2 regions of the Burkholderia sp. AW33-5 genome follow, and region 2 is predicted to be linked to the other one. Evidence: riboswitches for the same ligand, from Rfam matches in the RefSeq annotation. Region 2 holds a riboswitch; the other holds the start of a gene.
The links. A riboswitch is a leader RNA that binds a small molecule or an ion and turns the genes downstream of it on or off. The one in region 2 is predicted to bind glycine.
Positions count from the first base shown of each region.

Region 1: it holds a riboswitch for glycine, as region 2 does, so the genes downstream of both, gcvH (glycine cleavage system protein GcvH) here and gcvT (glycine cleavage system aminomethyltransferase GcvT) in region 2, are expected to answer to the same signal.

Region 1 is NZ_JBSAXA010000022.1:11,952-15,355, forward strand. It holds gene gcvP (aminomethyl-transferring glycine dehydrogenase) at 1-1,110, opposite strand, end outside; gene gcvH (glycine cleavage system protein GcvH) at 1,107-1,481, opposite strand; glycine riboswitch at 1,711-1,797, opposite strand; gene ACV22V_RS26155 (LysR family transcriptional regulator) at 1,990-2,913, opposite strand; gene speB (agmatinase) at 3,074-3,404, shown strand, end outside.
Region 2 is NZ_JBSAXA010000009.1:118,994-122,397, forward strand. It holds gene gcvP (aminomethyl-transferring glycine dehydrogenase) at 1-241, opposite strand, end outside; gene gcvH (glycine cleavage system protein GcvH) at 303-683, opposite strand; gene gcvT (glycine cleavage system aminomethyltransferase GcvT) at 811-1,929, opposite strand; glycine riboswitch at 2,014-2,147, opposite strand; glycine riboswitch at 2,179-2,283, opposite strand; gene ACV22V_RS16795 (hypothetical protein) at 2,407-2,775, opposite strand; gene ACV22V_RS16800 (oxidoreductase) at 2,986-3,404, opposite strand, start outside.

The DNA of each region.
Region 1 (3,404 bases), on a different contig from region 2:
GAGGCGGTGGATGCGGCGCGCGATCGCGGTCAGTCCGTGCGGGCCGTGATAGGCCGCGTAGAAGCCGGCGATATTGGCGAGCAGTACTTGCGCGGTGCAGATGTTGCTGGTGGCCTTCTCGCGCCGGATGTGCTGTTCGCGCGTCTGCATCGCGAGGCGCAGCGCCGGGCGGCCGTGCGCGTCGACCGACACGCCGACCAGTCGTCCCGGCATCGTGCGCTTGAACGTGTCGCGCGTCGCGAAATAACCGGCGTGCGGGCCGCCGTAACCCAGCGGCACGCCGAAGCGCTGCGTGGTGCCGACCGCCACGTCGGCGCCGAATTCGCCCGGCGGCGCGAGCAGGGTCAGCGCGAGCAGGTCGGCGGCGACCACGGCCAGCGCGCCGTTCGCATGCAGGGTGCCGACCACGTCGCGGTAATCGTGGATGTCGCCGAAGGTGCCCGGATATTGCAGCAGCGCGGCGAAACAGCCGGTGGCGGACAGATCGCGGCGCGGATTTCCGACGACGATCTCGATGCCGAGCGGCTCCGCGCGCGTGCGAACGATCTCGATCGTCTGCGGATGGCAATCGTGCGCGACGAAGAAGATCCGGCTGTCCGACCGGGCGAGGCGCCGGCAGAACGTCATCGCCTCGGCGGCCGCGGTGCCTTCGTCGAGCATCGACGCGTTGGCGATCTCGAGGCCGGTCAGGTCGGCGATCATGGTCTGGAAGTTGAGCAGCGCCTCCAGGCGGCCTTGCGAGATTTCAGGCTGGTACGGCGTGTAGGCCGTGTACCAGGCCGGATTTTCCAGCACGTTGCGCTGAATGACCGGCGGCGTGTGGGTGTCGTGGTATCCCATGCCGATGAACGAGCGGAATACCTGGTTGCGGCCTGCCAGTGCAGCCAGCCGGTCCAGCGCGTCGGCTTCGGTGCAGCCGGGAGGCAGGGCGAGCGGCGCATCGCTGCGGATCGCCGCGGGGACGACCTGTTCCACCAGCTCGTCGACGGAGTCCAAGCCGAGCACGGCCAGCATCGCGGCCTGTTCGTTTGCATCGGGGCCGATGTGGCGGCGGACGAACGACTCGCGCTGCGCGACGGAATCGAATGCGTTCATGGCCGTCTCCGTCATGCGCCGATATAGGCGCGATACGCGGCGGCGTCCATCAACCCGGTCAGCTGCTCCGGGCTGTCGATGCGCATCCTGAAGAACCAGCCGTCGCATTCCGCGGAATCGTTGACGAGGCTCGGCGTGTCGCCCAGGGCGGCGTTCGCTTCCAGCACGGTGCCGGACACCGGCATCTTGACCTCGCCGGCGGCCTTGACCGATTCGACGGTGGCGGCCTCGTCGTACTGGGCAAAGGCGTCGCCTTCGTTTGGCAGTGCGACATAAACCAGATCGCCCAGCTGCGATTGCGCGTGGTCGGTAATGCCGACGGTGGCGCTGCCGTCGCCTTCGACGCGCAGCCATTCATGGGATTCGGTGTATCGGACCTCGCTCATGTGCTCTCTTCCTGACAGGGTTGCGTTGCGTGATGCGGCACACGCAAGCCGGAAGTGCACGGGCGGGAGGATGATCGACGAGTCGGCATCCGGACGAGACCGGGGCATTCCAGGCTGCGTGCCTGATGCCCCCTCTGTCCGTTTGCCTGAGAGATTGCGCGCCCCGGCGGGGCGCTTCTCCTTCGGCGAGGCTTGGTCGACGACCAGAGGCCTACTCTCCAGAGCGCTAATCGATGCGTCAGTCCTTTTGCCTGAGAGTTTCTGGGGCGATTCCCCTTCGGCGCCGCCGGACGGCGGTCTCTCCTGACACATCCCGATAGCTGGCGACAATCTAGTCGCACGCCTGCGGCGGTGTCAACACCTCGTTCGATCGCCCATGCGGCGAAGCAGATGCCGCGGCACGACGCAGGCGTGCCGAAAACGGCGCGCGGCCTGGCGGAGCAAGGCCGCGCCGCGATCGCGGCCGGTCGATACTTCGGTGGAGACCGAAATGAATATCCGATATCGACTATCTGTCCGCCGGCGCGGGGCGGTTGCCCGACTGGGCCATCAGGTCGTCGAGGAACGCGCGAAGCACGGTCGGCTGTGCGGCGCCGCGGCGCGTGATCGACGAGAACGGCCATGCGGACGTGAGCTGTTCCGCGGCGAGCTGGCGCATCTGGCCGGCGTCGACCCACTGTCTCGCGTAGTGCCGCGGCAGAAAGCCGATATACGCGCCCGTCAGGATCAGGATCGCCTGGGCCTCGACATTGTCGACGGTCGCGGCCGCGCTGCCGCTCTCGAGCAATTGCAGGTCGCGCTGCTGCAGGAACGCGCGGGCGACCACCTGGCTTTGGCGGACGCGCTCGATCAGCGCGTCGCCGGTGGCGTCGGTCGAGAACAGCGGATGGTAGCGGCTGCAGTAGAGGCCGTCGGGCTCCTCGTACAGCTGCGTGTAGGACAGGCCGGCAACGGTGAGCGGGAAGTGGCCGATCGCGAGGTGCAACCGCCCGTCGAGCACGCGTTCCTCGAGCTCGGCCGGCGTGCCGATGTAGATGTCGAGCTGGACATCGTGACCGCGCGAGACGAACCGGCGCAGCGCGAGCGGCAGGATGCTGTCGGTGTCGGTGACCGTGTTGTCGATGATGCCGAGATGAAGCCGGCCCGAGATGCGCTGCTTGAGCGCATGGGTGTCCATGCAGAACGCTTCCACCGCGAGCGCGAGGCGCTGCGCGGATTCGTAGGTCGCGACGCCGTGTTCCGTCAGACGAAAGCCGCTGCGGCCGCGTTCGCACAATTTGACGCCGAGGCGCGTTTCGAGGCTGGTCATCTGCTCGCTGATGGTCGACTGGCTCACGTTCAGCGCGGCCTGCGCGGCGGAGAAGCCGCCGCATTTCACGATGGTCATGAAAATCCTGAGCAGTTTCAGGTCGATGTCCTGCAGCTGTTTCACGTTCCGTTCTCCTCCGTCCGTCACATCGGAATATCCGATATGGACATCTGATAGATGCTATTTTTCCGGAAAAAATTTTTGCCCATAGTGACCGCAAAGGCAAGCGCATGGACGGCCGTGCGCCCGAAGACGAATCCGCATACAGATGGAGACGGAGACAATGCAGAACAACAGCTATGAAAAGGGCAGGCTCAACCTGCCGTTCGTCGGTCACTGCACCTTTGCGAAGGCGCCGGTGTGCCTCGACTGGGAGAACATCGACGCGGACGTCGCGATCCTGGGTGCGCCCAACGACATGGGCACCCAGTGGCGCTCGGGCGCGCGCTTCGGCCCGCGCGGCATTCGCGAGGCGTCAACGCTGTTTTCGTTCGGGCACGCGGGCGCCTACGATCACGAAGACGACGTGCTCTACCTGACCGAGGATCAGGTTCGCATGGTGGACGTCGGCGATGCGGACATCGTGCACACCGACATGGCCACGAGCAACGCGA
Region 2 (3,404 bases):
CGGCCTCGCTCTTCGGTTGCGCGAACGGGCCGAGCGGCAGCGTTTCGGCGCGGCGGATCGAGGCCGGGATCACGGCGTCGATCAGGGCGGCGCGCGACGCGAAGCCGAGCGTGTCGAGCATGGCCTGCTGGCTGGCGGCATCGGGGCCGATGTGGCGTTCTGCGAACGCGTCGTGCGTTTCGAGCGCGGCGAGCGAGAGGGGCGTGCGGTTCATCAGGCGGTCCGGGTGTTCGAGCTTCATGGCGTGACTCTGGTCCCGCGCGGGCCGGCTGGCCGGCCGCGCGCGGTTCGGGTAGGGAAAATTAGTCGATCAGCTTGCTGTAGGCGTCGGCGTCGATCAGCTTGTCGGTCGAGGCGCCGGCCGCGAGCTTGATCTTGAAGAGCCACGTGCCGTATGCGTCGCCGTTCACTTCTTCCGGCGAGTCGGCGGCTTCTTCGTTGATGGCGACGACCTCGCCGGACACCGGCGAGTAGATGTCGGATGCCGCCTTCACCGATTCGACGACGCCGACGGCGTCGCCCGCGTTCACCGACTTGCCGACTTGCGGCAGTTCGAGGAAGACGATGTCGCCGAGCGTGCTCTGCGCGTGATCGGTGATGCCGACCGTCAGCGTGCCGTCGGCTTCGGTGCGGATCCACTCGTGTTCGTCGGTGTACTTCAGATCGGCCGGGACGTTGCTCATCGGATGCTCCTGGATAAAAGGGTGTGTTCGTTATGCTGGCGCGCCGCCGGGACGCGCCGGGGTGTGGTTGCGCCGGGCGCCATTTCCCGGCTTCCCGGGAGGCGGCCTCCCGGTCGCCTCTCGGTCGTTACGCAGCGAGGACCTTGCCGTTGCGCACGAACGGCAGTTTTACCACGCGCGCGGGAAGTTGCTTGTCTCGAATCTGCACATGAATGATGTCGCCGACCTGGACGGCCGCCGGCACGCGCGCGAACGCGATCGATTCCTGCATCGACGGCGAGAACGTGCCGCTCGTGATCTCGCCTTCGCCGTGCGGCGTGACGACCTTCTGGTGCGCGCGCAGCACGCCGCCCGCCTTGCCGTTTTCCTTCTGCAGGATCAGGCCGACGAACGCGGCGCGCGAGCCGTCGCGCTCGAGTGCGGCGCGGCCGACGAACTCGCGCGGCGCCGACAGGTCGACCGTCCACGCGAGGCCTGCGTCGAGCGGGGACACGGTGTCGTCCATATCCTGGCCGTACAGGTTCATGCCGGCCTCGAGGCGCAGCGTGTCGCGCGCGCCGAGCCCGCAGGGGCGCACGCCGTTTTGCTGCAGCGCGGCCCACAGCGCTTCGACGTGCACGGCCGGGACGATCACTTCGAAGCCGTCTTCGCCGGTGTAGCCGGTGCGCGCGATGGTGAGATCGCCGAACGGCGTGCCGGCGACCTGCGCGGCGTTGAACGGCTTCAGTTCGCTGGTCGCGGCACGCGCGGCGGGCACCGTCGTCCAGACCTTTTCACGGGCGTTCGGGCCCTGAACGGCGACGATCGCGAAATCGCGGCGCGGCGCGATGGTCAGGCCGTAGCCGCCTTGTTCGTTGAGCTGGTTGAACCACGCGATGTCCTTCTCGGCCGTGCCGGCGTTGACGACGACGCGGAAGAAGTCTTCGGTGAAGTAATAGACGATCAGGTCGTCGACGACGCCGCCCTGCGGATTGAGCAGGCACGAGTAGAGCGCCTTGCCGGGGGTCTTGAGCTTGCCGACGTTGTTGGCGATCGCGTGTTCGAAGAACGCGCGCACGCGGCTGCCGGTGAAATCGACGACGCACATGTGCGACACGTCGAACATGCCGGCGTCGGTGCGCACGGCTTCGTGTTCTTCGATCTGCGAGCCGTAGTTGACGGGCATGTCCCAGCCGCCGAAGTCGACCATGCGGGCATTGAGCGCGCGGTGCGCGGCGTTGAGCGGGGTTTGATTCAGTGCAGTCATCGAGGCCTCAGGCAAGGCGCTTGCGCGCGGGTCAGAACGGCCATGTGCCGACCGTCGCGGCCGTGTGCCTGCGAGCGATGCGATACATGCCCCTCTGTCCTCGATACCTGAGAGATTGCGCCGCGGCCACGAGCCGGCGAACGCGCGCCCCTTCGGTGGGCAGCCTGCCCGCGCTGCAATCGCGCAGCGGGCTACTGCCGCTCTCCAGAGTGCGGGGAGTGCGGCCCGCGCGAAGCGCGGACGGGATCCCCGACGCGGTCGGTCCTTTTGCCTGAGAGTTTGCGGGTGTGCCCCTTCGGCGGCGCGACCGGCGTTGCGAAGCTACGCGGCCACACGCTCTCCCGACGCGTGCGGGCGACTGTACGCGAGCGGGTCGGCATTGTCAATTTGGGCAAAATAATGTCGCTTCGCGACAAGCGGCGGCGTGAGGGACGCCGCCGCTTTTGCCGGCACCGGCGGACGCCGGCATGGCCGGTTTTACTCGCCGATCGCGCGCGCGGCCGTGTCGAGTTCCTGGTTCAGCACGCGCTGCTCGTCGCCGGACAGGCCGCCGTTGTGCTGGGTCGACATGTCGCTCGCTTCCTGGCGGATCACGTCGAGCCGGTGGTGCAACTGCGCGCCGTACGGCGGCGGGTAGTAGCCGCCGTTGACGCGCGCGTCGATCCGGCGGTGCAGGTTGTCGATCCGGCCCTGGACCTCCAGCAGGCGATCGTTCGCGACGACCTGCGGATTCGGCCGCGGCGGGGGCGGGGGCGTCTGTCGGGCCGGCCGCTGCGGCTGCACGACACAGGCCGCGAGCGAGGAAACCAGGACGCAGCATGCCGCTGCGCGAATCAACCGTTGCATCACATTCTCCTGACGGTTTGGTGTCGGATCGACTTTTTGAGAAACGCATCAGACCGGGCGACCGCTGACTTTCGTTCCCGCACCATTTGTAACGGAATGTTCGGGATCGTGTTGTCGCGGCGGCTGACGCGTGGTCGCTGCCGCTGCCGGGGGCGGCGCGGCCCGACGCGATGGCCGAGGCCGGGACGGCACCGACCCGACCGGCGGCCGTCAGACGGTGCGGCGCACGAACGGTACCCGGCGGCCTTCATGCTCGCTTTGCGCGGCGAGCTCGATGATCGTCATCACGTCGACGGCGTCCTGCGGCGTGACCGGGAACGGCGCGCCGTCGTGGACCGACGCGGCGAGCGCGCGGTAGAACTCCGCGTACTGGCCGTCGAGCGTCGGTACCGGCCGCTCGACCTCGACTTCGCCGTCGAGCACGCGAAGCACGCCGGGCGGGTTGCCGCCGCCGAACTCGACGTGGTCCGGCGTCAGGCCGGCCTTCAACTGGTCTTCCTGCGTGTCGAGCCCGAACTTCTGGTAGCTGCCGCGCGTGCCGTGCAGCGTGAAGCGCGCGGGCTCGATCGCCGACAGCGCGCTCGCGTGCAGCGCGACGTCCTTGTCCGGATAGCCGAGCAGCAGGTGCA